Regions from separate parts of the Streptomyces sp. NPDC088254 genome, predicted to be linked through region 2. Evidence: predicted binding sites of a transcription regulator. Region 2 holds the regulator's gene; the other holds the start of a gene.

Region 1 (14,530 bases), on a different contig from region 2:
CCGGGTCGGTGACGTTCTCGCTGTCCGTCGGCATGTTCAGCGCCGCGAGGAGCAGTCCGCGGGCGGCGGTGGCCTGCTGGACGGCGGTGTCGAGTTCGGCGAGGGCGTACGCGCCGGCGCCCGCGCGCGGCGGCATCTGCTGGGCGAGCTGCTCGGCGAGCCCGTGCAGTTCGGTGATGGCCGTTGAGTACGCCCGGTGCGCCTCCAGGGCCGTGCTCCGGCCGGTGAGGGCGGCCTGGCGGACGGCTGCGATGCCGCCGAGGTCCTTGCGGAGTTCGGCGGGGGCGTCGGTGTCGGCGGTCAGTTCCTGTACCTGGCGGTCGACGCGGGCGCTGCTCTCCCCGGAGGGCGCCTTGCCCTTGGTCCGGCCGGCCGCGACGTAGGTGGTGACCTCGTCGCGTTCGTCGGCCAGGGACTGGGCGAGGACGAGGGCGTCCTGCGTCTGCTCGGCCAGGGTGACCAGGTTCTGGGAGTCATTGAGCTGCCCTGAGGCGGCGATGACGGAGGGGGCGCCGGCTCCCGCGATGGCGGCGGCCACGACGGCCACCGCGACGATCAGCCGGTTGCGTACGTGGGCGGGACGGCCCTTGCCGACAGGGGTGCGCTCCGCGCCCTGCTCGGAGGCCGTCTGCCTGCCTGTGCGCCGAGGCCGCGTCTTCTGCACCGGTGCTCGCATTCCTGACTCGTGTTATACCCATGGGCCAAAGGTGACGCTCCGTCAGTCGGCGCGCCCTTCCGGTTCGGTCCCCGACCCTCCCAGTGCCGGTGGGCGGGGTTCGCGCATCGCCTGCCCCGCCACCCGAAGGAGTGAACCTCGGAGAGGAGTTGGCGGGCAAGTTCCTCTGGCGTGTGCGACGGCCTTGTGCGCGGGGCCGGTTGGACGTGGACGGCGGGCTTTGACAGGATTCGCCGCCACGTCTTCCCGGAGCGCTTCATTCCCGCCCAAAACAGGCGTCTGACCTGCGTCGGCGCGTCCAGACCGCGATGGATGCCAGCCTTTCGCGAAGGGTGTGCAGGGCTCGTGCAGACTGGCTTGATGCGTACGGAACTTGTCTCGGAGCCCGGCGATCAGGCCTGCCCCAACGAGGACTTCGTGAGCGTCGCGCTTCCCGCCTCCGGGCAGGGCGGTTCGCTCGTCCTCCTGGACGGGGTGACGCCGCCGCGGGGCGGTACGGGCTGTCTGCATTCGGTCCCCTGGTTCACCGCTCGACTGGGCGGGGCACTGACCGAACTGACCGTTTCACACCCGGATGCTCCTCTGGCCGAGGCACTGGCCGCCGCAGTCGCGCGTACCTCCGCCACCCACGCCCGAACCTGTGACCTTTCTCACCCGCGCACCCCTCAGGCGACGGTCGCCCTGGCGCGCTGGTCGCCGGAGACCGTCGAGTACCTGGTCCTCTCCGACGCGGTCCTGCTGCTGGCCGCTCCCGACGGCATGGTCACCGCGGTCCTCGACGACCGGCTGGACCGGCTGCCCCGGGCCCTGCTGGCGAGCGCGGAGATCTGCGACGCCGAGGCCCGCAACAAGGAGGGCGGCTTCTTCACGGCCGCCGCCGATCCTGCCGTGGCCTCGCGGGCGGTCACCGGGAGCGTCCCGCGCGCGGGCGTATCGGCCCTGGCGGCGCTGAGCGACGGGGCGGCGCGCTGGACGGAGACGTTCCGCGAGGGCGACTGGGCGGACCTGTTCGCCCGCCTCCGGAGGGAGGGGCCCGCGGCCCTGGTGCGGCGGGTGCGGGAACTGGAACGCGCGGACGAGGAACGCGTCTTCCTCGGCCGCGGCAAGCGCCATGACGACGCCACGGCGGTGTACGCGGAGCTGTGAACGGCGGCCCGGCGGCGGGCTACCTGGCCATGCCCCGGTTGAGCTGGTTGAGGAGGCGGGCCAGTTCGGCCACCTCGGCGCGCTCCCAGTGGGACAGCTGGGTGACGTATCGGCCGCGGCGGGCCTCGCGGACGCGGCCGACCCGGGTGCGGCCCTCCTCGGTGAGGTCGACCAGCCAGGCGCGCCCGTCGGCCGGGTCGGGCTCGCGGGCGACGAGCCCGAGGTGTTCCAGGGCGCGCAGCTGCCGGGACATGGTGGCCTTGCCGATGCCGATGTAGGCGGCGAGCTCGGTCGCGCGCTGCCGGCCGCACTCCTCCAGCCGCACCAGCAGGCCGTACGCGGCGGACTCCAGGTCGGGGTGGACCTCGCGGGCCATCTCACCCTGGCTGGCGCGGGCGCGGCGCAGCAGGACCGTCAGCTCGCGCTCCAGGGACAGGAACTCCTGGTCCACGCCGCGCGGCGGTGTGCCGGTTCCGGGGTGTCCCGGGTTCGCCGCGTCCTCGGGGCGCACGGTGCTCCCGCCCGTGCCCGCCTTCGCGCCTGCTTCCGCGTCCGTGTGTCCGATCGCGTGTCCGTCCTCGTGCACGTCAGCACTCCTGATCCGGTCTCGGACCTGATTCTACGTGCGTAGTTGCCTCCTGGCCGCGCCGCGCCGGACGGGCCCGGGCCTCCCTCACGGAGTCCGGGCCCGCCTCGTCCGGCCGCGTCCGTCACGCCGCGACCGGGACCTCGGGCGTCGCGCCGTTCGCGGCGGGCGCGAGCGCCAGTTCCAGGACCTGGCGGACGTCGGTGACGGTGTGGACGTCGAGCTTGTCCAGCACCTCCGCGGGGACGTCGTCCAGGTCGGGCTCGTTGCGCTTGGGGATGATCACGGTGGTGACTCCCGCCCGGTGCGCGGCGAGCAGCTTCTGCTTCACGCCGCCGATCGGCAGGACCCGCCCGGTCAGGGAGACCTCGCCGGTCATCGCCACGTCCGTGCGGACCAGCCGCCCCGACAGCAGCGACGCGAGGGCCGTCGTCATGGTGATGCCCGCGCTCGGGCCGTCCTTGGGTACCGCGCCCGCCGGGAAGTGGATGTGCGTGCCCCGGTCCTTCAGGTCGGCCACCGGCAGTTCCAGCTCGGCCCCGTGGCTGCGCAGGAAGCTCAGCGCGATCTGCGCCGACTCCTTCATCACGTCGCCCAGCTGTCCCGTCAGGGTCAGTCCCGCCGCGCCCGTCTCCGGGTCGGCGAGGGACGCCTCCACGTACAGCACGTCGCCGCCCGCGCCGGTGACCGCGAGGCCGGTCGCCACACCGGGCACCGCCGTCCGCCGCTCGGCCGGGTCCTGGGCGGACTCGGGCACATGGTGCGGCCGGCCGATGAGTGCGCGCAGGTCGCCCTCGGTGACGGTGAAGGGCAGTTCCCGCTCGCCCAGTTCGTGCTGGGCGGCGATCTTGCGCAGCAGCCGTGCCACGGACCGCTCCAGGTTGCGTACGCCCGCCTCGCGCGTGTACTCGCCGGCCAGCTTGCGCAGCGCGCTCTCGTCGAGGGTCACCTCGTCGGCGTCGAGGCCGGCCCGCTCCAGCTGGCGCGGGAGCAGGTGGTCACGCGCGATGACGATCTTCTCGTCCTCGGTGTAGCCGTCGAGGCGGACCAGCTCCATCCGGTCGAGCAGGGCCTCGGGGATGGCTTCGAGCACGTTGGCGGTGGCGAGGAACACCACGTCGCTGAGGTCGAGTTCGACCTCCAGGTAGTGGTCGCGGAAGGTGTGGTTCTGTGCCGGATCCAGGACCTCGAGGAGGGCGGCGGCCGGGTCGCCCCGGAAGTCCGAGCCCACCTTGTCGATCTCGTCCAGCAGGACCACCGGGTTCATGGACCCGGCCTCCTTGATGGCGCGGACGATCCGGCCGGGCAGCGCGCCGACGTAGGTGCGCCGATGGCCGCGGATCTCGGCCTCGTCCCGGACGCCGCCGAGGGCGACCCGGACGAACTCGCGCCCCATGGCGTGCGCGACGGACTCGCCGAGCGAGGTCTTGCCCACGCCGGGCGGGCCGACGAGCGCGAGCACGGCGCCCCCGCGCCGCCCGCCGACGACGCCGAGGCCGCGGTCGCCGCGCCGCTTGCGCACCGCGAGGTACTCGGTGATCCGCTCCTTCACATCGTCCAGGCCGGCGTGCTCGGCGTCGAGGACGGCCCGGGCGCCCTGGATGTCGTAGGCGTCCTCGGTCCTCTTGCTCCAGGGGAGTTCGAGGACGGTGTCCAGCCAGGTGCGGATCCAGGAGCCCTCGGGCGACTGGTCGCTCGCCCGCTCCAGCTTGTCGACCTCCTTGAGGGCGGCCTCGCGGACCTTCCCGGGCAGGTCGGCGGCCTCCACGCGTGCGCGGTAGTCGTCGGACTCCTCGCCCTGCTCCTCGCCGTTCAGCTCGCGCAGCTCCTTGCGCACGGCTTCCAGCTGCCGCCGCAGGAGGAACTCGCGCTGCTGCTTGTCGACGCCCTCCTGGACGTCCTTGGCGATGGTCTCGGCGACGTCCTGCTCGGCGAGGTGGTCGCGCAGCTGGCGTACAGCCAGCTTCAGCCGGGCCACGGGGTCCGCGGTCTCCAGCAGCTCCACCTTCTGCTCGGTGGTGAGGAACGGCGAGTACCCGGAGTTGTCGGCGAGCGCGGAGACGTCGTCGATGGCCTGGACGCGGTCGACGACCTGCCAGGCGCCGCGCTTGCGCAGCCAGGCGGTGGCCAGGGCCTTGTACTCCTTGACCAGTTCCGTGACATGGCCGGGGAGCGGCTCGGGCGTCTGCTCTTCGATGCGGGTGCCCTCGACCCACAGCGCCGCCCCGGGGCCGGTGGTGCCGGCGCCGATGCGCACGCGGCCGCGGCCCCGGATCAGCGCGCCCGGGTCTCCGTCGGCCAGGCGGCCGACCTGTTCGACCGTGCCGAGCACGCCGGTGCTCGCGTAGGTCCCGTCGATGCGCGGCACCAGCAGGACCCTGGGCTTGCCGGGCTCGGACCGGGCGGCGGCCTGGGCGGCCTCCACCGCGGCGCGCACGTCGGCGTCGTTGAGGTCGAGCGGAACCACCATCCCGGGCAGCACCACTTCGTCGTCGAGCGGCAGCACGGGCAGGGTGAGCGGTGTGAACGCTGCGGACTCAGCAGCCATGATCTCCCCTTCGGCAGTCAAGTTGAGTTATGCCGACTCAATGAACGGCGGCCCCCGGATGTTCCCCGTACCGGTCCGCGTTCGCTGTGGGCGATCACCTCCCTCGTCTCGCCCGCCCCCATTTCCGGCGTTCCCGCCGAACCGGACCCGCCCCGACAGCACAATGCGCACATGACCGATGACTGGAAGCAACGGCTCGACGCCCTGCACGCGGAGCTGGTCCGCCGGGACGACCCCGTCGCCTGGGTGATGGAGGCGGACGCCGTGGAGGCGTCCCGGCGCTACCCGGACCTCGCCCCGCGCGGGCCCGTCTTCGGTGTCGCGGCGCAGGACACCTCCGCCGGCGACCCGCGCTGGCGGCTGCTCAAGCCGGTCGTGAACGGCACCCCGCAGCAGGCCCGCGACGGCCTCAACTCCCACCTGTGGTTCAAGGCGAAGGACGACACCGACGACCCGGCCGTCCGCCGGGAACTGCTGAGTGCGGTGCGGGTGCTGGAGCGGGAGCCGGCCGACGAGGTGACGGCGCTGGGCGTGCGCTACCGGGTCGTGCGCGGCGACGAGTTCGCGCGCATGGGGGACGACGGGCTGGAGCCGCCCCGCCCGACCGACCCGGAGCCGCCCGCACCCCTGTGGGACGGCCGGGACGACACCCCCTCCCCCGACCTGGGGTTCGTCCTCGACCCGGACCGCGACGAGGGGCCGATGGCGGGCGCCCTGCGGCTCGGGCTGCGGGACTTCGCCTACACGGGCTCCCGCTACCCGGCCGACGTGCGGGAGGGCTCCGCGCGCGCGGTCCTGACACACCCCGACGTCGTCTGTCTTCCCGTCGGCTTCTCGGTGGCCGAGCACGACGGCACGGGCTGGACCCCGCACGGCGCCCTCATGGCCACCCCGCACGAGGCCCGCCGGCTGCTGCACGACGGGATGGCCCGCTTCTGGGCGCTGCTGTACGGCTTCGACGAGGCGAGGAAGGCCGTGTACGCGCGCGCGGCCGAGGCGTACCGGGCGGCGGGCCGCGCCGACGAGGCCCGGGTGGAGGACCGGCTGTTCCGGATCTGCCGGGTGGAGCGGATGGTCCGCATGGGCCCGGACGGCCCCGAACCGCCCCGCTCGTCGGACCTCGACGACTACGGCCCGATGAAACTGCACCCGACCCTGCACGAGGACGGCACGGTGGTGCATGACGACTGACACCCGCCGGGACGGGGCGAGGGCAGGCGTGCGCGCGGCGGCGGACCCGGCCGCGGGAGATGCCCGGCGAGGAGATCCCGGCCGCGGTGGAGTGGGCCGCGCGGGCGGTGGGGTGGGCGACCGGCTCGGGCAGCGGCTGGGCCGTCTGTCGGGCGGGGAGAAACGTCGTGATCCACGGCCCGCCCGCCGCACTGGACGAGGCCGGTGGCTACGGTGCCTTCGTGCCGCCCGAGGAATGAGGCGACGCTTCCTGACGAGCCGACGCGCGGGGGTGCCGGGCTGTATTGCGCGTTCCGCCGCCGGACGGCCGGCTGAGTGCCAGGATGGGCCGATGTCCGTCTTCAACGAGCTTCCCGAGGTGCTGGACCGTCGCACGGGCCCCTACGGCGAGGTGGTGCTGCGCCGGCAGAGGGACGTCCTCCAGATCATCGCCAACGGCTGCTTCCTGATGGACACTTCCGACGGCCGCTCGGAGCGGCTGCTCGTGGACGCGGCGCTGGCCGCGCTCGACGGCCGCCCCGCGCCTAGCGTCCTGATCGGCGGCCTGGGCGTCGGCTTCTCGCTGGCGCACGCCGCCGCCGACGCCCGCTGGGGCCGCATCACCGTCGTGGAGCGCGAACGCGCCGTCGTGGACTGGCACCGCGACGGGCCGCTCGCCGCGATCTCGGGCCCCGCGCTCGCCGACCCGCGCACGGAGATCGCGGAAGCGGACCTGCTGAAGTACGTCAATGAGACATACGCCACTTTCGACGCGCTGTGCCTCGACATCGACAACGGCCCCGGCTGGACGGTCACGGAGGGCAACGAGGACCTCTACACACCGGCCGGACTCACAGGCTGTGCACGGGTGTTGAGACCCGGTGGGGTTCTCGCGGTGTGGTCCGCACAGCCCTCCGACGAATTCGAGCGAACCCTGAGGAATGCCGGGTTCCAACAGGTGCGTACCGAAGAGGTCCCGGTTGCCCGGGGAGCACCCGACATCGTGCATCTCGCCGTCCGACCTGGATAGCAAAGCCGCGCCGGCTCCCCGTACGCTGCTGCCCTGACGCGAATGATTCACGCGTCAACCGCAGTCATGCGCAGACGGCAGACGAGGGATCACCCCACGGATCCCGGCACAGCACCCCAGGGGCGGGCGATGGAGCAGACACACACCGCACACAACGGCACGGCGACGGCGACCCCGGGCGCGCAGCGGCGCGTCCTCGTGGTCGAGGACGACCCGACCATCGTCGACGCCATCGCGGCCCGCCTTCGCGCCGAGGGATTCCTCGTGCAAACGGCGAGCGACGGCCCCGCGGCCGTCGACACCGCCGAGGCCTGGCAGCCCGACCTGCTGATCCTCGACATCATGCTGCCCGGCTTCGACGGCCTCGAGGTGTGCCGCCGGGTGCAGGCCGCCCGACCGGTGCCCGTGATGATGCTCACCGCCCGCGACGACGAGACCGACATGCTCGTCGGCCTCGGCGTGGGCGCCGACGACTACATGACCAAGCCGTTCTCCATGCGGGAGCTCGCGGCACGCGTGCACGTGCTGCTGCGCCGCGTGGAGCGGGCCGCGGTCGCGGCCACCACGCCCCGCTCCGGCATCCTGCGCCTGGGCGAGCTGGAGATCGACCACGCACAGCGCCGGGTGCGGGTGCGCTCGGAGGACGTGCACCTGACGCCCACCGAGTTCGACCTGCTGGTGTGCCTGGCGAACACCCCGCGCGCGGTGCTCTCGCGTGAGCAGTTGCTCGCCGAGGTGTGGGACTGGGCGGACGCCTCCGGCACCCGGACCGTCGACAGCCACATCAAGGCGCTGCGCCGGAAGATCGGCGCCGAGCGGATCCGCACGGTGCACGGCGTGGGCTACGCGCTGGAGACCCCGACGCCATGAGCGGCGGGCCGGCCGGACCGAGAGTTTCCAGGGAACCCTGGGGCGGAGTGCGACCGTTCTCGATCAAGACGAAGCTGGGTGCGCTCGTCGTCATCTCGGTGCTGATCACCACCGGGCTGATGATGATCGCCATGCGCACCGAGACGGAGCTGCGCTTCATCACGGTCTTCTCGATGATCGCCACCCTGCTCATCACGCAGTTCGTCGCGCATTCGCTCACCGCGCCGCTGGACCAGATGAACACGGTCGCGCGGGCCATCTCGCACGGCGACTACACCCGCCGGGTCAGCGAGAACCGCCGCGACGAGCTGGGCGACCTGGCCCAGACGATCAACGTCATGGCGGACGAGCTGGAGGCGCAGGACAACCAGCGCAAGGAGCTGGTGGCCAACGTCTCCCACGAGCTGCGCACGCCCATCGCCGGGCTGCGCGCCGTCCTGGAGAACGTGGTCGACGGGATCGCCGAGGCTGACCCGGAGACGATGCGCACCGCCCTGAAGCAGACCGAGCGGCTCGGCCGGCTGGTGGAGACCCTGCTCGACCTGTCCCGGCTGGACAACGGCGTGGTGCCGCTGCGCAGGCGGCGGTTCGAGGTGTGGCCGTACCTGTCGGGAGTGCTGAAGGAGGCCAACATGGTGGCCTCCGCGCGCGCGACGATGGGCTCGGGCGGCAGCCACACGCGTACGGACGTCCATCTGCACCTGGACGTCACCCCGCCGGAGCTGACCGCGCACGCGGACCCGGAGCGGATCCACCAGGTCGTCGCCAACCTCATCGACAACGCGGTCAAGCACAGTCCGCCGCACGGCCGGGTGACGGTCAGGGCGCGCCGGGGCCCGCTGCCGGAGTCGCTGGAGCTGGAGGTGCTGGACGAGGGTCCCGGCATTCCGCGGTCGGAGTGGCACCGGGTCTTCGAGCGCTTCAACCGGGGCGCCGTCAGCCGGCCGCACGGTCCGGGCAGCGACGGCGGCACGGGACTGGGACTGGCGATCGCCCGCTGGGCGGTCGATCTTCACGGAGGCCGGATCGGAGTGGCCGAATCCGAGCGTGGTTGCCGGATTCTTATCACTCTTCCGGGAGAGCCCTCCGTGCCAAGTTGACGTAAAGTGCCAACCGGAGCCACAAGATCCACTGGCGTTTCCCGCTGCCGCCGCCCCGTGGCGGCGAGCCGGACCGGGGCGATCAGGCATGCGCCGACGCAGGTCGGCGCGGGTGGGCCCGGGGTTCGTGAAGGACCGGCCCGGGGGTCGTGCGGTCGGTGCGCGCACCCTGCATCAAACGTTTCCTTTTGCAGCGCAACTGCGCTTGTTTCCCGCCGTTTCAACCCCTGAAACACGCTTGAAGATGTGACTTACGTGACGATGCGGCAGCCCGGCCTGACCTTCACCCGCCGAGGGGCGTAGCCTTTATTCCCGCTGTCCATCACCTTGTGAAGCGGAAGAGGGCGGTTGCCGCCGTGTCGCCACAGTCCCCCAGTAACTCGAGCATCTCGACCGACGCAGACCAAGCGGGGAAGAACCCCGCTGCCGCGTTCGGTCCGAACGAGTGGCTCGTCGACGAGATCTATCAGCAGTACCTCCAGGACCCGAACTCGGTAGACCGTGCCTGGTGGGACTTCTTCGCCGACTACAAGCCGGGGGCCGCCAGCTCTCCGGCTCCGGCGGGTACTGCGGCCGCGGGGGCCGCAGGGACCACCACCACGCCCCCGGCCCAGGCCCAGGCTCCCGCCGCGCCGGCCCCGGCCGCCGCGCCGAAGCCCGCCGCCGCCCCGGCCGCCGCAGCTCCGGCGAAGGCCGCCCCGGCGCCCGCCAAGGCCGCGCCGGCCGCCAAGCCTGCCGCGAAGGCCGCTCCCGCCGACGGGTCCGCCGGTTCCTCCGAGGGACCCGAGTACGTGACGCTGCGCGGCCCGTCCGCCGCGGTCGCGAAGAACATGAACGCCTCCCTGGAGCTGCCCACGGCCACGTCCGTGCGCGCGGTCCCGGTGAAGCTGCTGTTCGACAACCGCATCGTCATCAACAACCACCTCAAGCGCGCCCGGGGCGGGAAGATCTCCTTCACGCACCTGATCGGCTACGCGATGGTGCAGGCCATCAAGGCCATGCCGTCGATGAACTGGTCGTTCGGCGAGAAGGACGGCAAGCCGACCCTCGTCAAGCCGCCGCACGTCAACCTCGGCCTGGCCATCGACCTGGTGAAGCCCAACGGCGACCGCCAGCTCGTCGTGGCCGCCATCAAGAAGGCCGAGACGCTGAACTTCTTCGAGTTCTGGCAGGCCTACGAGGACATCGTCCGTCGCGCCCGCGACAACAAGCTGACGATGGACGACTTCACCGGCGTCACGGTCTCCCTGACCAACCCCGGTGGCCTCGGCACCGTCCACTCGGTGCCGCGTCTGATGCCCGGCCAGTCGGTCATCATGGGCGTCGGCTCCATGGACTACCCCGCGGAGTTCCAGGGCACCTCCCAGGACACCCTGAACAAGCTCGGCATCTCGAAGGTCATGACGCTCACGTCGACCTACGACCACCGGGTCATCCAGGGCGCCGCCTCCGGCGAGTTCCTCCGCCAGGTCGCCAACCTGCTGCTCGGCGAGAGCGGCTTCTACGACGACATCTTCGAGGCCCTGCGCATCCCCTACGAGCCGGTCCGCTGGCTCAAGGACATCGACGCCAGCCACGACGACGACGTCACCAAGGCCGCCCGCGTCTTCGAGCTGATCCACTCCTACCGGGTCCGCGGCCACGTCATGGCCGACACCGACCCGCTGGAGTACCGCCAGCGCAAGCACCCCGACCTGGACATCACCGAGCACGGGCTCACGCTGTGGGACCTGGAGCGCGAGTTCGCGGTCGGCGGCTTCTCGGGCAAGTCCCTGATGAAGCTGCGCGACATCCTCGGTGTGCTGCGCGACTCGTACTGCCGCACCACCGGCATCGAGTTCATGCACATCCAGGACCCCAAGCAGCGCAAGTGGATCCAGGACCGCATCGAGCGCCCGCACTCCAAGCCGGAGCGCGAGGAGCAGCTGCGCATCCTGCGCCGCCTGAACGCCGCGGAAGCCTTCGAGACGTTCCTGCAGACGAAGTACGTCGGCCAGAAGCGCTTCTCCCTGGAGGGCGGCGAGTCCGTCATCCCGCTGCTGGACGCGGTCATCGACTCGGCCGCCGAGTCGCGCCTGGACGAGGTCGTCATCGGCATGGCCCACCGCGGCCGCCTGAACGTCCTCGCCAACATCGTCGGCAAGTCGTACGCGCAGATCTTCCGCGAGTTCGAGGGCAACCTCGACCCGAAGTCGATGCACGGCTCCGGTGACGTGAAGTACCACCTGGGCGCCGAGGGCACCTTCACCGGCCTGGACGGCGAGCAGATCAAGGTCTCCCTGGTCGCGAACCCCTCCCACCTGGAGGCGGTGGACCCGGTCCTGGAGGGCGTCGCCCGCGCCAAGCAGGACATCATCAACAAGGGCGGCACGGACTTCACCGTCCTGCCGGTGGCCCTCCACGGCGACGCGGCCTTCGCGGGCCAGGGCGTGGTGGCCGAGACCCTGAACATGTCGCAGCTGCGCGGCTACCGCACCGGCGGCACGGTCCACATCGTCATCAACAACCAGGTCGGCTTCACCGCGGCCCCCGAGTCCTCGCGTTCCTCCATGTACGCGACGGACGTCGCCCGCATGATCGAGGCCCCGATCTTCCACGTGAACGGCGACGACCCGGAGGCCGTGGTCCGCGTCGCGCGGCTGGCCTTCGAGTTCCGCCAGGCGTTCAACAAGGACGTGGTGATCGACCTCATCTGCTACCGCCGCCGCGGTCACAACGAGTCGGACAACCCGGCCTTCACCCAGCCGCTGATGTACGACCTGATCGACAAGAAGCGCTCGGTGCGCAAGCTCTACACCGAGTCCCTCATCGGTCGCGGCGACATCACCCTGGAAGAGGCCGAGCAGGCCCTCCAGGACTACCAGGGCCAGCTGGAGAAGGTCTTCACGGAGGTCCGCGAGGCCACCGCGCAGCCGGTCGCCGTCGACTCCCGCGACGGGCAGGACAACTTCCCGGTCGAGGTGAACACCGCCGTCTCCGCCGAGGTCGTCAAGCGGATCGCCGAGTCCCAGGTCAACATCCCCGACCACATCACCGCGCACCCGCGGCTGCTGCCGCAGCTCCAGCGCCGTGCGTCGATGGTCGAGGACGGCACGATCGACTGGGGCATGGGCGAGACCCTCGCCGTCGGCTCCCTCCTCCTGGAGGGCGTCCCGGTCCGCCTGGCCGGCCAGGACTCCCAGCGCGGCACGTTCGGCCAGCGCCACGCGGTCATCATCGACCGTGAGAACGGCGAGGAGTTCACGCCGCTGATGTACCTCTCCGAGGATCAGGCGCGCCTGAACGTCTACAACTCGCTGCTCTCGGAGTACGCGGCGATGGGCTTCGAGTACGGCTACTCGCTGGCCCGTCCCGACGCGCTCGTGATGTGGGAGGCGCAGTTCGGCGACTTCGTCAACGGCGCGCAGACGGTCGTGGACGAGTTCATCTCCTCCGCGGAGCAGAAGTGGGGCCAGACCTCCGGCGTCACGCTGCTGCTCCCGCACGGCTACGAGGGCCAGGGCCCCGACCACTCGTCGGCCCGCCCGGAGCGGTTCCTGCAGCTCTGCGCCCAGAACAACATGACGGTCGCGATGCCGACCCTGCCGTCGAACTACTTCCACCTCCTGCGGTGGCAGGTGCACAACCCGCACCACAAGCCGCTGGTCGTCTTCACCCCGAAGTCGATGCTGCGCCTCAAGGCCGCCGCGTCGAAGGCGGAGGAGTTCACCACGGGCCAGTTCCGCCCGGTCATCGGCGACGCGTCGGTGGACCCGGCCGCGGTCCGCAAGGTCGTCTTCTGCGCCGGCAAGGTGTACTACGACCTGGAGGCCGAGCGTCAGAAGCGCGGTGCGACGGACGTGGCGATCATCCGCATCGAGCGCCTGTACCCGCTGCCGGGCGCGGAGCTCCAGGCGGAGATCAAGAAGTACCCGAACGCCGAGAAGTACCTGTGGGCCCAGGAGGAGCCGGCCAACCAGGGCGCCTGGCCGTTCATCGCCCTGAACCTGATCGACCACCTGGACCTGGCCGTCGGCGCGGACGTCCCGCACGGCGAGCGCCTGCGCCGCATCTCGCGCCCGCACGGCTCGTCGCCGGCGGTCGGCTCGGCCAAGCGGCACCAGGCGGAGCAGGAGCAGCTGGTGCGCGAGGTGTTCGAGGCGTGAGCCTCTGACCCCCTGCCGTACAGGTCGAAGGGCCCGCCCCGGAGTCTTCCGGGGCGGGCCCTTCGGCGTGCGGGTCCGGAGGCCGCCCTTCGGAGTGCGCGTCCCCGGAGGCCGCCCTTCGGCCTGCCGGCGCGGGCCGCCTATCCTTTTGCTGTCCCCTCCCTGCGACCGACACACGGAGCACTCGTCATGTACTTCACCGACCGTGGCATCGAAGAACTCGAGAAGCGGCGCGGCGAGGAGGAGGTCACCTTCGAGTGGCTCGCCGAGCAGTTGCGGACGTTCGTGGACCTGAACCCCGACTTCGAGGTGCCGGTGGAGCGTCTGGCGACCTGGCTGGCGCGGCTGGACGACGAGTTCGACGAGGACGACGAGTAGGGCCGGTCCGGCGGCTGCTGTCCGCGGTTCGCCGCCGTCCTCGTCCAGGGGCGCCCTTCGGGGCGCCCCTTTCGTGTGTCTTGACTTTCCGTGACCGCGATATATCGTGTTTGACGGGAGACGCGATATGGCGTGTCACCCGCCCCTGTCCCTTGCCTGGGAGGTCTGCCATGTCCGAGTGGTCCGTCGCCGAGCCGCGCAAGCTCGCCTTCGACGAGCCCGTCAGCGAGCTGCACGTACGCGTGGTCAACGGCACGGTGAACGTCGTGGGCACGGACGACGGCGGTCCCGCCCGCCTGGAGGTGTCGCACATCGAGGGACCGCCCCTGGTGGTCACCCATCGCGACGGCATCCTGACCGTGGCCTACGAGGATCTGCCCTGGAAGGGGTTCCTCAAGTGGCTCGACCGCAAGGGGTGGCGCCGCAGCGCCGTCGTCTCGCTCGCCGTGCCGGCGGGCACTCGCGTGGAGGTGGGCGCGGTGAGCGCCGGGGCGGTCGTCTCCGGGATCGACGGACGCACCGAGGTGAGGGGCGTCTCCGGGGACACCACGCTGGTGCGGCTGACCGGGCCGGTGCGCGCGGACACCGTCTCCGGGAGCGTGGAGGCCCAGGCCCTCACCGGCGATCTGCGCTTCAACTCGGTCTCCGGGGACCTGACCGTCGTGGAGGCGGGCTCCTCGGTGAAGGCCGACTCGGTGAGCGGATCGATGATCGTCGACCTCGATCCCGCGAGCCGCCCCACCGACATCGGCCTGACCAGCGTCTCGGGTGAGATCGCGATCCGGCTCCCCCACCCGGCGGACGCCGAGATCGAGGCGAACACGGCGAGCGGCACGGTGTCCAACGCCTTCGAGGACCTGCGGGTCGCCGGCCAGTGGGGC
Region 2 (14,530 bases):
GCGGCGGCAAGTCCTCCCTCGCCCTGCAGAAGTTCTACGAGGAGTCGGAGTCCGGCGTCCGCTGCCTCGTCATCGACCCCAAGACCGACTTCGCCCAGCTGTGCTACTACCTCGCCTTCGGCGCCCAGGTGAACGACCCGGCGTTCGCGGCCGACGCGGAGTCGGGCGTGCTGGGCACGCCGGCCAGCCGGTTCCAGCCGGTGAACCCGGAGTTCTGGGCCGAGACGGAGGTCGTCGACCTCCTCAAGGGCCAGGCGGGCGTGCTCGACCCGTGGGTGATCGCGAGGGACGTCCCGGCGGGCCGCCTGCTCGCCGAGTCGATGCTCCGGGGCTTCCTCGGCGACGACGACTACCAGCGCGTACGCCTGCCCGTCATCGAGGCGATGGCGACCGTCATCGGCCGCTACAACTCCGCGATCCGCCAGGCCGTCGAGCAGGGCCACACCGCCCGCGACGCCGAACTCGCCGTACCACGGCCGACGTTGTGGCAGGTGGTCGACGAGGTCGTGGCGGCGTACGACCACGCGGTCGCGTCCGGCGACCGCGAGGCGCAGAAGGACCTCAAGCTCGCCCAGATGCTCCTCACCGAGCTGCGCACGCTCCCCTACGCCCGGCTGGCCTTCGCCGAGCACCCGCAGCCGCTGTCCAGCATGCGGGGCCGCCGCACGGTCATCACCCTGCGCGGCTTCCAGTCGCCGGCGGCCTCCGACCCGCGCAACTGGAACCCGGCGGAGCGCCTCGCGGCGACGGCCCTGATGGCGGTCGTGGAGCTGGGCAGCCAGATGCTGGACGTCGGCTACGAGAAGAACCCGGTGACCGGCCAGGTCGGTCTGCGCCCCAAGGCGCTCTTCGTCGACGAGGCGTACGTCGTCACGGCCACGGAGTCGGGCCGCGACCTGATGCGCAGGGCCCTGAAGCAGGGCCGTTCCTACCTGGCCGTGACGGTCCTGATCACCCAGCAGGCCATCGACCTCGTGCAGATCGAGGACTCCGAGGCCCGCAGCGGCGGCGCGAACCAGATCCACACCGTGTTCGCGTTCAAGCAGAAGTCGGCCCAGGAGGCGTCCCTGGTGGCCCCGCTCCTCGGCCGCCCCGAGGACGACCCCAAGGTCATCGCCGCCCTCCAGGACCTGCGCACGGGCGTCTGCCTCCAGCGCGACGCCGACAAACGCGTCGGCACGGTCGCCGTCGACCTGGTCTTCAAGGAGATCCTCGCCGCCACCGACACCAACGGCACCACCCGCCCGGCCCGCCAGGGCGTCAACCCCCCGCTGAGCGTGTGGGACTGGACGTTCCTGCAGGAGGCGGAGGAGGACCCGGCTGCTCCTTTCCAGCCGGAACCGGCCGCCCAGCCGGCATGACGTACTGCCCCGGCCGGGCCCCTGTCACGCCACCGCCCCACAACGCCATCACGCCAAGGACGGACACCATGCGAACCCAGCGAGCGCTCACGGCAGGCGCCGCCCTCATCGCGCTGACGGGAGTGGCGGGCTGCGGAGGCGGTGACGACGACGGGGGCGCGAGCGCCGGCGGCGACCGGAGTTCCGCGAGCGGGCTGCCGAAGGCCGCGGACCTGGCGTCCGTCGCGTCCTACCTGAACGAGTACACCTCCTGCCAGGACCTGACGGCCGGCGCCGAGTACGACGCCGGTCACCAGGGCGACGGCCGCGCCTGGGGCACGGAGGAGGCCGCGGATCCGTCGTGGGCCATCAAGGAGCGCGGCGTCTGCACCGACAGGTCAGGCCGCCCCGTCGCCCTCCTGCTCGTCTCCGACATGACGAAGTTCCAGACATCCGTCAAGAAGGACGGCTCCGAGTTCCTCGTCGGCGAGGACTTCGCGGTCGTCCCGGTGGGTGACGAAACCGTCCGCAGCCTGCAGGGGTCCGGCCTGCGGTTCCTGACCTGCGACGCGGACTTCTCCGCCCCGAGCGGTGCCGAGAAGAAGCCGAGCCTCGTGGACGGCTGCGTCCTGACCGATCATCTTCCCGAATAAGCGAGTAACACCATGCGCATCAAGCGAGCACTCACCGTCGGCGCCCTTCTCCTCATGTCGGCGTCCCTGACGGCCTGCGGAGGCGACGACGGCAACAGCGACGGCGACGGGACAGCGAGGAGCCCCGGGCTGCCGGAGGCGGCGGACATGGCGTCCGTCGAGCAGTTCATGAACAAGTACACGTCCTGTACGGGCCTCACCCCCGGTGACGAGTACGACGACTCCGCCCTGCAGGACAAGGACCCCGCCTGGGGGGAGGACCTGGACAACGATCTCTGGGGGATCAAGGAGCGCGCCGTCTGCCGGGACGCGTACCACGATTCCAACACCCTGGTCCTGGTATCGGACATGAAGAAGTTCCAGGCCACGCTCAAGGCGAAGAACTACAGCGGCCTTCTGGCAGGAAAGAACTTCCTGGTGCAGCCGGGCGACGACCAGACGGTCAAGGAACTCAAGGCGTCCGGCCTCAAGTACCTCTCGTGCGATCCCGGCCTCCACCTGCCCAGCGGCTACAAGCAGGAGCCCGCACTGGTCGAGGGGTGCGTACTGACCGACTACTTCCCCGCCGAAATCTGATCCCTCCGAAGGGCTTCTCATGCTGACCCGCATCCGGCCGCGCCCGGGCCGTCCGACGCGCCCTCGGACGAGGCGATCCCTGCGCAAGGCACTCGTCTCCACCGGTGTCGCCGCGCGGGCCATGCTGTTCCTGGTACTCGCGGTGGTCGCGCTCTCGTTCTCCGCTCCGCAGCCGGCACACGCTCTCTTCGACACGTGTGACTGGACGTCGGACAGCATCGACCAGATGGCCGACATGCCCGGCCCCGCTGCGGAGAACGTCTTCCCCTCGGTGAAGCAGTGGGACGGCAAGCGCGAACTCGTCTCCGGCGCCACCCGGATGGACGGCCCCGCGTCGAAGTACACCCTCTACGAGCTCAGCGCCATGCGAGGACTCAACTGGGCCTCTACGCAGCAGAGTCGGAGCCAGGCCCAGCAGGACGAGCGCGGCAAGCCGGCCGGCGGCGACGACTGCAGCCTCCAGAACGAGATCTACAACAGCATCGCCCAGGCCATCTTCGACATGAGCAAGATCGTGAGCCGGGCCGCGATCAGCATCAAGGAGATCTCCTCCAACCCGAGCCCCCTGGCTGCCCTGTACGACGGCTCGGTCTCAGGTGACGACAGCGTGGTCGACCGCCTGAACAACGGCGTCTTCAAGCTGGCCGTGCCCACCATGATCCTGCTCACCGGCCTGTGGGTGTTCGGCAAGTGGCGCAAGGGCGACATGCGTGAGGTCTGGTCGGGCGTGGGCTGGGCCGCCTTCGTCGTGATCGCGGTGTCCGCGTTCCTGGTCGACGGGAACTACGTGACCGTGGTCGAGAAGGCCGACTCGGGCATCGCGCAGGTGAACGCCGCGCTGGCCGAAGCCGTGCTGGACGGCTCGGTGAACGACGTCAACCCACCGTGTGATCTGCCCGCCAACGCGCCCCAGCGCGGCATGCGGATATCGAGCTGCGCCATGTACGACACGCTTGCCTTCCGGCCGTGGGCCATTGGCCAGTTCGGCGACCCGGGCAAGGACCGGATGGAGTACAAGGGCGGCGGGAAATGCGAGTTCGGCACGGGCAAACGATGCACGGACCTGCGCGCCAAGCAGGTGTCCGTCCAGTCGGTGTCGAACATCGAGTACTACCAGAACCCGTCGCAGGCTGAGATCGAGCAGGACGAGAAGGACATCATCGAGGCCAAGGAGAACCAGTACGGGGAACTGCGCAACTACATAGCCAAGAACGAGAGCGCCCGTGTCTACGAGCAGTGGGCCGGCCACAAGCCCGCCAACCGCATCAGCATCGGCGTCTACGCTCTGGTGGCTTCCCTCATCGTCGGCCTGATGGTGATCGTGCTCAGTGCTCTGACACTCCTGTGGCACGCAGTCACGCTCATCATGGTGATCCTTCTGCCCCTGGTCGCGATCATCTCGATCCACCCGACCCAGCAGAAGCTGCTTCGGGGCTGGTGGCAGACCTTCGTGCACAGCTTCGTCCTGCGCGCGGGATTCGGCGTGATCCTCACGATCCTGCTGCTCTTCTACCAGCTGATCCTGCCGCTCCAGGTCCCGCTGGGCATGCAGCTGCTGATGCTTCTCCTGGTCACCGTCGCCGTGATCACCTTGCTGAAGAACCTGCTGTCCGGCAAGTTCTCCCCGCAGGTCGCGGGCGCGGACGACGCCCTGGGCGTCGGGGAGGCGGCCGGCGCAGCCGGCGGCAACCTGACCGACAAGGCCGCGGGTCTGGTCAAGCCCAAGGACGGCGCGATGGGCCGGGTCGCGGGACGCGTGGCGGGCACGGCGGCCCGGAACGTCGACCGGCGACTGCTCGGGGCCAGGTTCCAGCGCGCCGGGCTCCTCCCGGTGGGCCAGCGTGAGCAACGCCAGGCCACCTACGAGGGCACGCGGATGACGCACAAGAACTACCGGTCGATGGTCAAGGAGAACAAACAGGAGCGGGAGGAAGCCGAAGAGGCCAAGCGCGCCCGGCGCACCGGCCGGGTGAGCGCGGCGGTGCCGAACAAGGGCGCCGACCCGTCGGCGGCACCGCAGCCGACGGGGCAGCAGCCCGCCCAGCCGCAGCCCCAGCCGAGGCCGGCGGCCACCCAGGCCCAACCGCCTGCGCAGCAACCGTCGATCCCCCGCCCGGCGGCTCAGCCTCAACCGCCCGCACCCGCCGCTCCCACCCCGCCCCCACCCCCGCGCGACCCCCGCGGCCCCAGCGGCCGCGTCTGACCCCGACCGCCCGTCCGCCTCACCCCGAGGAGCCACCGCATGCCCGTCCTGACCGCCGACCGCAGCCCCGACCGACTGGTCGCGGAACTCGAGCGGCTCATCGGCGTGGACTGGCCCACGGTGTGGGCGGGAGTCCCGGAGGACGAGGAGAAGCGCGAACGCTGGTGCGCGGGCTTCGGGTGGCGCCCGCTGTGGTTCCAGGGCGGCCTGTGGGTCCGTACCGAACAGGGCGGACGCCTCCACCTGACCACGGTCGCCCCCGGCCGTCCGGTCACCCGCGTCGAGCAGGTGCTGTGGTCGGTGCGGGCCGCCTCGACGGCGGAGAACGAGTCCGTGTCCTCGCTCGCCGCGACGAAATGGCCCGGCTACCTGGACGCCGTCCGGGCAGTGCTGAGCACCCCCACCTGGAACGGCGACTGGGACACGCCCGGCTTTCCGGCCCCGCCCGGCCGCGCGTACTGGGGCGACGACGAGTGGCGCCGGGAACACCGCGACCCGTACCGCCTGGCGGTCTGGTCCTTCCGTACGCCGGGAGCTCCGCTGTTCGTGCTCAAGGCGGGCCTCTCGCCCGGTACGGCGGCGGGCTGGGGGCCGGGCAGTGCGACGATCTCCCTGGCCTGCCACGGGCCGGCCGACTCCGGGGACGAGGGCCCCGGCTGGCTGTTGTGACGACGAGGAACCAGAGGAGCTGACATGGGACTCACTTCAGGTCCGAAGGACCGAACCCCGCAGGAACTGGTCACCGAACTGCGCGGACTGACGGACGTCGACTGGCCGACGGTCTGGGCCGGCCCGCCGCACCCGGGCGAGGGCCTGGACATGTGGTGCGCCCAGTTCGGCTGGGTCCCGACAAGCTTCGAACGCGTCCTGCAGATCCGTACCGACACCGGCGGTGCCTTCACGCTCAACAACCTCGGCGGCAGCTGGGCTCCTGTGACACACGTGCGCCATTGGCTCTGGGGAGCAAGTGCCGAAACCGTCGAGGACAACCCCGCCCTGTTGGGGGAGGCAGCCCGCGTCTGGCCCTTGTACGTGACTGCCGCCTCCGCCGAGTTGGGCGAACCGACTTGGGAGGGAGCTTGGGACGCCGACGACTTCCCGCAGGAACTCGGAAACCACGATGTCGGCTCACGGGACTACCGGCATGAGCAGCAGGACCCCCACCGATTGGCGTATTGGCTGCCGCGCGAGGCGACTGCCCCGCTGGTCGTCATGGAGATCTCGCTCAAGGTGGACACCGCCGGACCGGCGCCGCGCCGTGGCGCCGCCAACCTGTCAGTCGCCTTCCACCCGAGGCCGATCGAGATCGGAGGACTGTGAGTCCCCAGCCGATACCCAAGTACATCGAGCGGCTCGCCCTCAAACTGGCCAACACGGAAGCGGAAAAGGCTCAGCAGGCCAACACGAGGGAGGGTGCCCGGGAAATCGCCCGTCGTCTGGAAGCTGAAAGTGAGGCCGGCGGCTTTCCGTCTGTCAAGGAGTACATCGCGGCCCTTACGAAGGACCCGCAGGGCGTTGCCCCCGCCGAGGGCACGCAACCCACCAGCGCCTTCTGGTCACACGGGACACCCCACGCCGAGGCGCCCCCGAACTGGCTGGGCGAGAACTTCCTCGACAATCGCTACGTCGCTGAGGCCTGGGCCGTTTCACAGAACAAGCGCAGTCCCGGCTCCGCCCGGACTCTCGAGACGACGGACGGCGGCCGTCGGCTGAACGCGATGTACCTCTTCCAGGACTCGGTGCGCAATGCCCTCGGTGGCGACGAGCAGGGCTACACATACGAGTGGGCACGCGACTGCTGGGGCGACATCTCGCAGACCTACGCCGAAGCCGCCCAGGGCCCCGTCGTGGTCTTCGCCGAGACCGCCCACACACGATCGATCCTCTACAAGAGTGAGCTCCCCACCCTGCACACCAACCAGCGTGTCGGCGTGGAGGAAATCCACTTCGCCTACAGCGCCCCGCAGGGATGGTCACAAGAGGCGCGGGACGAACTCGGCGCGGACGCGGTGCGCGCCCAGGTCCAGGTCGATGACCCGACCCTCCCGCACTACATCGATCCAGCGACGTACGCGACGCAGGATCCGGTCGCCCGCAAGGCCGCACTCGAGGCTGAATGCGCCTCGGTAGCAGACGAGCGCGAGCAACGAGCCGCCGAGAGAGCGACGAACACCTCGACAGAAGCGACGGAGCCAAAGGCTCCTGAAGCCGAGGCACCGGCGAGGGAAACACCGGAGCAGACAGCGAAACCGCCGGCTTCCCTGCCCGTCTGGCAGTTGGGCTTCAGGCCCACCCCCGTCAAAGCCGAAGCCGCCCCGACCGCGTCCGCTGCCGAGTCGAAGGCCCCGCCCTCCCCCGACCTCGGCAGACAAACCACCGGCACGGGGCTGGGATGAGCGTGAAAGGAAGGTCCACGCAGCGGGCCGCCCCGCCCGTCGGGAGCCGGGCCCGGCTCGTTCGGCGTTTCCTTCGCCAGGAGGCGAACGATTCCTGGGCCACCCGCCTGCTCCCCCGTCTCGTCTTCGGCCTCGCCGCCGCCTACACGCTCTTCGCCATCGCCTCCCAGAGCGGCTCGAGCTTCGTCACGGTCTGCGTCCTGCTCGGCCTCGGCGGCGTCCTGTGGCTGCTGCGCCGTCGTGGGCAGCTGCTGCTCGCCCTCGGTGCGACGATCCTCACCGCCGCCTTCACCGGCTACTTCTCCGAGGTGGGCGACTCGGCCCGGATGAGCACCAGCGCCACCGTCACCGGACAGGCCGCCTTCGGTTACTGGGCGCTCGCCGGCATGGCTCTCCTCGGCGCGTGGATGGTGAAGGAACACCCCGGTCGGCGCGGGGTCACCGTATGCATCGCGGATGTGATCCTCGTCATCGTCTCCGCCGTCGGCATGTTCTGGCCGCAGGCCGGAGTCCCGCTCGGTTTCCTGGGCGTCATCGGTGTGTTGGCGGCCCGCGGCAACGGCGCGAAAGCGGTTACGACCCGTGCCCACAAGGCCGTCGCCCGCCTCCGTCGGCGCAACGCCACTGACTCCGAGGACAGTTGAGGCGCCTGTGAATATTTGGTCTCGTCACTGTGCCGGCTCTGTACGTGCTTTGCAGATGCGTTGCACGGCATTGAAGGATCGAACTAGAGTCCACCCGCATCAGGCATTACCACGGGGGACTACACACATGCGTATGGCCAGCCATACGGCGCTGCCCGCGCGTCCACCGCGCGGGCCTGCACGGGGGGCTCACACGGGTCGCACAGCCGACGCCGCCCTGCCCTGCCAGCGCCGCCCGGACGTGTTCCAGCACCCGCTGCTGGAACCGTCGACCGACCTGCCCGACAGCTCACCCGCACTGCGCCGCCAGCACCTCGTCCTGTCCCGCACGGCCCGTGACCTGTGTGCTTCCTGCCCGCTGTGGGCCGAGTGCCTCCAGGACGCCGTCGTCCACGCCGAGCCGTACGGCTACGCGGCCGCGACCACGCTGGAGGACCGCCGCTGGATCCGCCGCACGCTCGGCATCGGCGACGCCGCGGGCGACCTCCCCGCCCCGCCGGCGCCCGAGGACCGCGGATCCGGCCCCGAAGCCGCAACCGGCACCGGGGACCCCTCCCGCCGGCTGATGCGCCTGCGCTCGCGCACCACCGACCCGGCGGCCCGCCACCCTTTCGAACACGGCTGGCCCGAAATCGACGCCATCCTCGATGCGTTCGACATCCGGCAGGAGCAACTGGCGGCACAAAAAAGGATGTTGCGTCGCTCCCTGTCCGACATCCCCACCCCGTTGCACGAGCACACCGGCACACAGCCGACGTACCGACCCGCCCCGCCCCCGTCACCACAACTCGAAAGCAGGACACAGGACATGGCAGCGGCCGAGTCCGGGCAACGGATCGCCTTCTCGTACGAGGATCCCGCCCAGGCCGTACGACAGACCCTGCTCGGCCCGCTGATCCGCTCCGCCCTGCCCGCCCTCACCAGCCTCGAACAGCTCGCCACGATGCTGACGAGCGTCCCCGGCGGGGACGTCACTCCCGAACTCCTCCGGGGCGTCGGCGCCGTACGGCGTGCCGTGGCGAAGCTGGCCCCCTGCGACACGGCCGGCCCCGACGCCACCGCGGAGGCCGCGCCCCTGCGCACCCTCACCGGCTCGGTCTCCGTCGAGCTCGCGGCCACCGACCCGGTGGCGGCGCTGCGCCGCGACTTCCTTGAGCCGCTTCTGCGCGAACTGGCCGCCTCCCTCACCAACATCGAGAAGGTCGCGACCATGCTGGCCGCCACCGAGGACGCCGACGACCCTGGCCTGGAACCCCTTCGTACGGCCCTGCGCGACCTGCGCACCCACCTTCCGGCCGCCCCCGGCGTACCGCCCGGCTCCCCGGGCCGGGTCGCGGCCGCCCCACCGCACCGCCGTCCGGCCACCGCGCCCAGCATCCGCGCCGCCGTGGAGACGGCCGTGTCCACCTTCCCCGGCCCGTTCTCCGCCCGGGACGTGCTGCGCGCCCTGCCACCCGGCGTCTACGGCGACCCTTCGAAGACGATCAGCAACGTCCTCTCCTCCATGGTCAAGTCCGGTCGCCTGCGACGCCTCGCCCGGGGCACGTACGCTCGCACCCTCGCCGTCCCCGACCACGCTCTGCCCGACCCGGCCGCACGGCCCGGTCAGGACCAGGCGAAGAGCGCCTGAGCCGGAAGGAACCCGGAACCCGATGACCGAACCGACCACCCCGACGCCGCCGCCGGCCACGGCGGACGCCCAGGTGCACGTCTTCTCCCCCAACGCCGGCCTGGTCGACGGCGTACCGGTCACCGCACCGCCCTACGGCGACATCCAGGAGGTCATTCTCTCGATCCTCCAGCAACGCGCCCAGCAACTGGGCGCCCCCACCCCCGCCACCATCACCGACAACCGCTACGGCGGCGCCATCCGCCTCCTGATCCACCCGGACGGATCAACGGAACAACTCACCTGACGGATCCGCCAGTTCGCCCGCAGATCGCCTGCGCGACCCGCGTGAGAACGAGGGCGACGCCGGCGGCTTCCTCTCGACGGTGGACGACGCGCTCAAGCGCAAACGAAAGGGCCGGGAGGCTTGTTGCCTCCCGGCCCTTTCAGTCGGTCTGTTGCTGGCGCTTGGGGCGCCATACCACCAGCGCGCTGGTCTGCTGTACCTCCTGGTACGGCACCAGGTCTCGGCGGTACGAGGCGTGTACCGCGGCCTCTCGTTGCTGCATGGCCGCCGCCGCGCCGTCCAGGGCCGACTGGAGTTCGGCCACCCGGGACTGCAGTGCGGCGACCTGGTTCTCCAGTTCGATGATCCGCTTGATGCCGGCCAGGTTGATACCCTCGTCCTGCGACAACTGCTGGACGGTGCGCAGCAGTTCGATGTCGCGGGCCGAGTAGCGGCGGCCCCGGCCGGCGGTGCGGTCCGGGGAGACCAGGCCCAGGCGGTCGTACTGGCGCAGCGTCTGCGGGTGCAGACCGGAGAGCTGGGCCGCCACCGAGATGACGTAGACCGGGGTTTCCTCGGTCAGCTCATACGGGTTGCGCCGACGGCCGTCCATGCCTCTCATGCTCCCTTCGCCGCCTCGAACAGCTCCGTCCGCGGATCCTCCTCCGCGGTCGCCTCGCGATACGCCTCCAGTGCGTCACGAGCCTTCCCCGACAGGTCCTTGGGAACACTCACCTCCACGGTGACCAGGAGGTCGCCGCGGGTGCCGTCCTTGCGGACCGCTCCCTTGCCCCGCGCGCGCATGGTGCGCCCGTTGGGCGTGCCGGGCGGCAGCTTCAGCGTCAGCGAAGGACCGCCCAGGGTGGGCACCTTGATCTCGCCGCCGAGCGCCGCCTCGGTGAACGTCACCGGCACGGTCACCGTCAGGTTGTCGTCCTTGCGGCCGAAGACCGGGTGGGAGCCGACGTGGACGACGACGTACAGGTCGCCCGCCGGGCCGCCGCGCTCGCCGGGGGCGCCCTTGCCGCGCAGCCGGATGCGCTGCCCGTCGGTGACGCCCGCGGGGATGCGGACCTGCATCGTGCGGGAGGACTTGGCGCGGCCGCTGCCCGAGCACTCCGTGCAGGGGTGCTCGGCGATCAGGCCGCGGCCCTTGCAGTCGGGGCAGGGGTCGGTGAGGGAGAACCCGCCGCCCGAGCCGCGCGCCACCTGCCCGGTGCCCACGCAGGTCGGGCACACGCGCGGTGTGCCGTTCTTGTCGCCGGTGCCGGAGCAGGCTTTGCACGGGGACTGGGAGGTCATGCGCAACGGGACCGTCGCGCCCTCGATCGCCTCGGTGAAGCTGAGGGTGACCTCGGTGTCGATGTCCTGTCCGCGCCGGGGTTGCGTGCGCGTCCCCGCGGTGCCGCCGCGGTTGAACAGTCCCCCGAAGACGTCACCGAGCCCGCCGCCGAAGCCGCCGGCGCCTCCCCCTCCGCCCTGGGCGCCCCCGAAGAGGTCACCCAGGTCGAAGTTGAAGCTGCCGCCGGCGCCGGGACCCGGACGGAAGCCGCCGTTTCCGAAGAGGGCGCGCGCCTCGTCGTACTCCTTGCGCTTCTTGGGGTCGCCGAGGACGTCGTTCGCCTCGGAGATCTCCTTGAAGCGCTCTTCAGCCTTGACGTTGCCCTTGTTGGCGTCCGGGTGGAACTCGCGGGCGAGCTTCCGGTACGCCTTCTTGATCTCGGCCTCGGTGGCGTCCTTGGGGACGCCGAGGACCTTGTAGTAGTCCTTCTCGATGAAGTCCTTGGTGCTCATCCTCGACGCCCCTCCTTCCTTGTCGGTTCAAGCTCAGCCCTCGTCCGGGCCACCGCTCTCCTTGTCGTCGGACTTCTCGGCGTCCTCGGCCTTGACCGTCTGGGCGCCGGGCTGGGGTTCGGCCACCGCCACCCGCGCGGGGCGGATGGTGCGCTCGCCGATCCGGTACCCGGGCTGCAGAATCGCCACGCACGTCGTCTCGGTGACGTCCGGCGCGTAGCTGTGCATCAGGGCTTCGTGGATCGTCGGGTCGAAGGGCTCGCCCTCCTTGCCGAACTGCTGCAGGCCCATCTTCGCCGCGACGGTCTCCAGCGACTCGGCGACCGACTTGAAGCCGCCGACGAGTTCGCCGTGTTCCCGCGCGCGGCCGATGTCGTCGAGCACGGGCAGGAGCTCGGTCAGGAGGTTCGCGATGGCGATCTCCTTGACCGCGATCCGGTCGCGCTCGACCCGGCGGCGGTAGTTCTGGTACTCGGCCTGGAGGCGCTGGAGGTCCGCGGTGCGCTCGCCGAGCGCGGTGCGCACCTGGTCCAGCTGGGCCACCAGTCCGGCTGTCTGGTTCGCGTCCCCGGCCGGGGCCGCCCCCTCCGCGTCAGCGGTGGAGTCGGCCTTCGGCTCGGCGTCGTCGGGGGTGGCGCCGGAGGGGACGTCGGGCTTCTCGTCGAAGCCCGGGGTCTCCTCCGTCACGCGGCACCGTCCTTGCGCTCGTCGTCCACGATCTCGGCGTCGACGACGTCGTCGTCGGCGCCCTTGGCGCCCTCGCCCGCGGCGCCCTCGGGGCCGCCCGCGCCCTGCGCGGCCTGGGCGTCGGCGTACATGGCCTGGCCCAGCTTCTGCGAGACGGCGGCGACCTTCTCGGTGGCCGTGCGGATCTCGGCGGTGTCCTCGCCCTTGAGCTTCTCCTTCAGCTCGGCGACGGCGCCCTCGACCTCGGTCTTGATCTCGCCGGGGACCTTGTCCTCGTTGTCCTTGAGGAACTTCTCGGTCTGGTAGACCAGCTGCTCGCCCTGGTTGCGGGCCTCGGCGGCCTCGCGGCGGCGGTGGTCCTCCTCCGCGTACTGCTCGGCCTCCTGGCGCATGCGGTCGACCTCGTCCTTCGGCAGCGAGGAGCCGCCGGTGACGGTCATCTTCTGCTCCTTGCCCGTGCCGAGGTCCTTCGCGGTCACGTGCATGATGCCGTTGGCGTCGATGTCGAAGGACACCTCGATCTGCGGGACGCCGCGGGGCGCCGGCGGCAGACCGGTCAGCTCGAACATGCCGAGCTTCTTGTTGTACGCCGCGATCTCGCGCTCGCCCTGGTAGACCTGGATCTGCACGGACGGCTGGTTGTCCTCGGCCGTCGTGAAGATCTCGGAGCGCTTCGTCGGGATCGTGGTGTTGCGCTCGATGAGCTTGGTCATGATGCCGCCCTTGGTCTCGATGCCGAGGGACAGCGGGGTGACGTCGAGGAGCAGGACGTCCTTGACCTCGCCCTTGAGGACACCGGCCTGGAGCGAGGCGCCGATGGCGACGACCTCGTCCGGGTTCACGCCCTTGTTGGCCTCCTTGCCGCCGGTCAGCTCCTTGACGAGCTCGGCGACGGCGGGCATACGGGTGGAACCGCCGACGAGAACGACGTGGTCGATCTCGGAGAGGTTGATCCCGGCGTCCTTGATGACGTTGTGGAACGGCGTCTTGCAGCGCTCCAGCAGGTCCGCGGTCAGCTGCTGGAACTGGGCGCGGGTGAGCTTCTCGTCCAGGTGCAGCGGGCCCTCGGCGGACGCCGTGATGTAGGGCAGGTTGATCGAGGTCTCGGTGGACGAGGACAGCTCGATCTTCGCCTTCTCGGCGGCCTCACGCAGACGCTGCAGCGCCATCTTGTCCTTGGCGAGGTCCACGCCGTGGCCGGTCTTGAACTGCTGCACCAGGTAGTCGACGACGCGCTGGTCCCAGTCGTCGCCGCCGAGGTGGTTGTCGCCGTTGGTGGCCTTCACCTCGACGACGCCGTCGCCGATCTCCAGGAGGGACACGTCGAAGGTGCCGCCACCGAGGTCGAAGACGAGGATCGTCTGGTCGTCCTTGTCGAGGCCGTACGCGAGCGCGGCCGCGGTGGGCTCGTTGACGATGCGCAGGACGTTCAGGCCCGCGATCTCGCCGGCCTCCTTGGTCGCCTGGCGCTCGGAGTCGTTGAAGTAGGCCGGGACGGTGATGACCGCGTCGGCCACCTTCTCGCCGAGGTAGGCCTCCGCGTCCCGCTTCAGCTTCTGCAGGATGAAGGCGGAGATCTGCTGCGGGTTGAAGGGCTTCCCGTCGAGCTCGATGGACCAGTCGGTGCCCATGTGACGCTTCACCGAGCGGATGGTCCGGTCCACGTTCGTGACCGCCTGGCGCTTGGCGACCTCGCCGACCAGCACCTCGCCGTTCTTGGCGAAGGCGACGACGGACGGCGTGGTCCTGGCACCCTCGGCGTTGGTGATGACGGTGGGCTCGCCGCCCTCCAGAACGCTGACGACGGAGTTAGTCGTGCCCAGGTCGATGCCGACCGCACGTGCCATGGTGATCTTCCTCCAACTGACTTGAGTGCAACGGACTCAAGTGTGCACGACGGCTTCCGTGCGGTCAACAGACGTGAGTCGAGCTGACTCAACTCTTATCCGTTCCTTACACGCAAGGGGCCGCTGACCTGCGAGGAATCCATCCGACGAGCTGTTCGGACGACCGTTTCGGCCGAGCTGCGAGGGGGACTCACAGCGGACACAGGTTGACGCCGTGGCCGCTGCCCGCCCCGCCCAGGGGCCTCACCGGCGCGGCGGGCATCCACCTCACCGGCCCGGCGTACGTCGGCCTCCTCCGTACGGCGTACGACGCCCTGTCCCGCGCGGCGCGCGCCCACGTCCCCCGCGCGACGCGAGCCGCCGTCGGCCAGGCGGCCGTCAGGCGCACGCCCGTCCACCGGGCGGTATTCCGCCGGGCGCCCCTCACCGACGCGCCCTTCCGCCCAACGCCCTTCGCCGGCACGCCCGTACACCGGCACCCGCCACAGCCCCAGG

The links. Region 2 encodes HspR, which represses chaperone genes until heat shock. Its sites were predicted from a motif close to TTGAGNNNNNNNNNCTCAA; they were not measured.
Region 1: a site for HspR is predicted at 4,979-4,997, ahead of lon (endopeptidase La). Genes of this name have one in related genera too.

What each region holds. Positions count from the first base shown of each region.
Region 1 covers NZ_JBIURQ010000013.1:137,293-151,822, forward strand. The annotation lists partial or broken gene ACIOC0_RS33250 (nitrate- and nitrite sensing domain-containing protein) at 1-676, opposite strand, end outside; gene ACIOC0_RS33255 (hypothetical protein) at 1,037-1,822, shown strand; gene ACIOC0_RS33260 (MarR family transcriptional regulator) at 1,842-2,273, opposite strand; gene lon (endopeptidase La) at 2,533-4,956, opposite strand; gene ACIOC0_RS33270 (DUF5954 family protein) at 5,128-6,147, shown strand; gene ACIOC0_RS33275 (hypothetical protein) at 6,207-6,386, shown strand; gene ACIOC0_RS33280 (spermidine synthase) at 6,479-7,156, shown strand; gene ACIOC0_RS33285 (response regulator transcription factor) at 7,286-8,026, shown strand; gene ACIOC0_RS33290 (sensor histidine kinase) at 8,023-9,126, shown strand; gene ACIOC0_RS33295 (multifunctional oxoglutarate decarboxylase/oxoglutarate dehydrogenase thiamine pyrophosphate-binding subunit/dihydrolipoyllysine-residue succinyltransferase subunit) at 9,483-13,271, shown strand; gene ACIOC0_RS33300 (DUF6104 family protein) at 13,461-13,649, shown strand; gene ACIOC0_RS33305 (DUF4097 family beta strand repeat-containing protein) at 13,820-14,530, shown strand, end outside.
Region 2 covers NZ_JBIURQ010000002.1:255,470-269,999, forward strand. The annotation lists gene ACIOC0_RS08040 (ATP-binding protein) at 1-1,361, shown strand, start outside; gene ACIOC0_RS08045 (hypothetical protein) at 1,430-1,993, shown strand; gene ACIOC0_RS08050 (hypothetical protein) at 2,006-2,569, shown strand; gene ACIOC0_RS08055 (hypothetical protein) at 2,589-4,772, shown strand; gene ACIOC0_RS08060 (hypothetical protein) at 4,812-5,441, shown strand; gene ACIOC0_RS08065 (hypothetical protein) at 5,466-6,092, shown strand; gene ACIOC0_RS08070 (hypothetical protein) at 6,089-7,168, shown strand; gene ACIOC0_RS08075 (hypothetical protein) at 7,165-7,812, shown strand; gene ACIOC0_RS08080 (WhiB family transcriptional regulator) at 7,946-9,442, shown strand; gene ACIOC0_RS08085 (hypothetical protein) at 9,465-9,728, shown strand; gene ACIOC0_RS08090 (heat shock protein transcriptional repressor HspR) at 9,868-10,320, opposite strand; gene dnaJ (molecular chaperone DnaJ) at 10,326-11,501, opposite strand; gene grpE (nucleotide exchange factor GrpE) at 11,535-12,188, opposite strand; gene dnaK (molecular chaperone DnaK) at 12,185-14,035, opposite strand; gene ACIOC0_RS08110 (MraY family glycosyltransferase) at 14,131-14,530, opposite strand, start outside.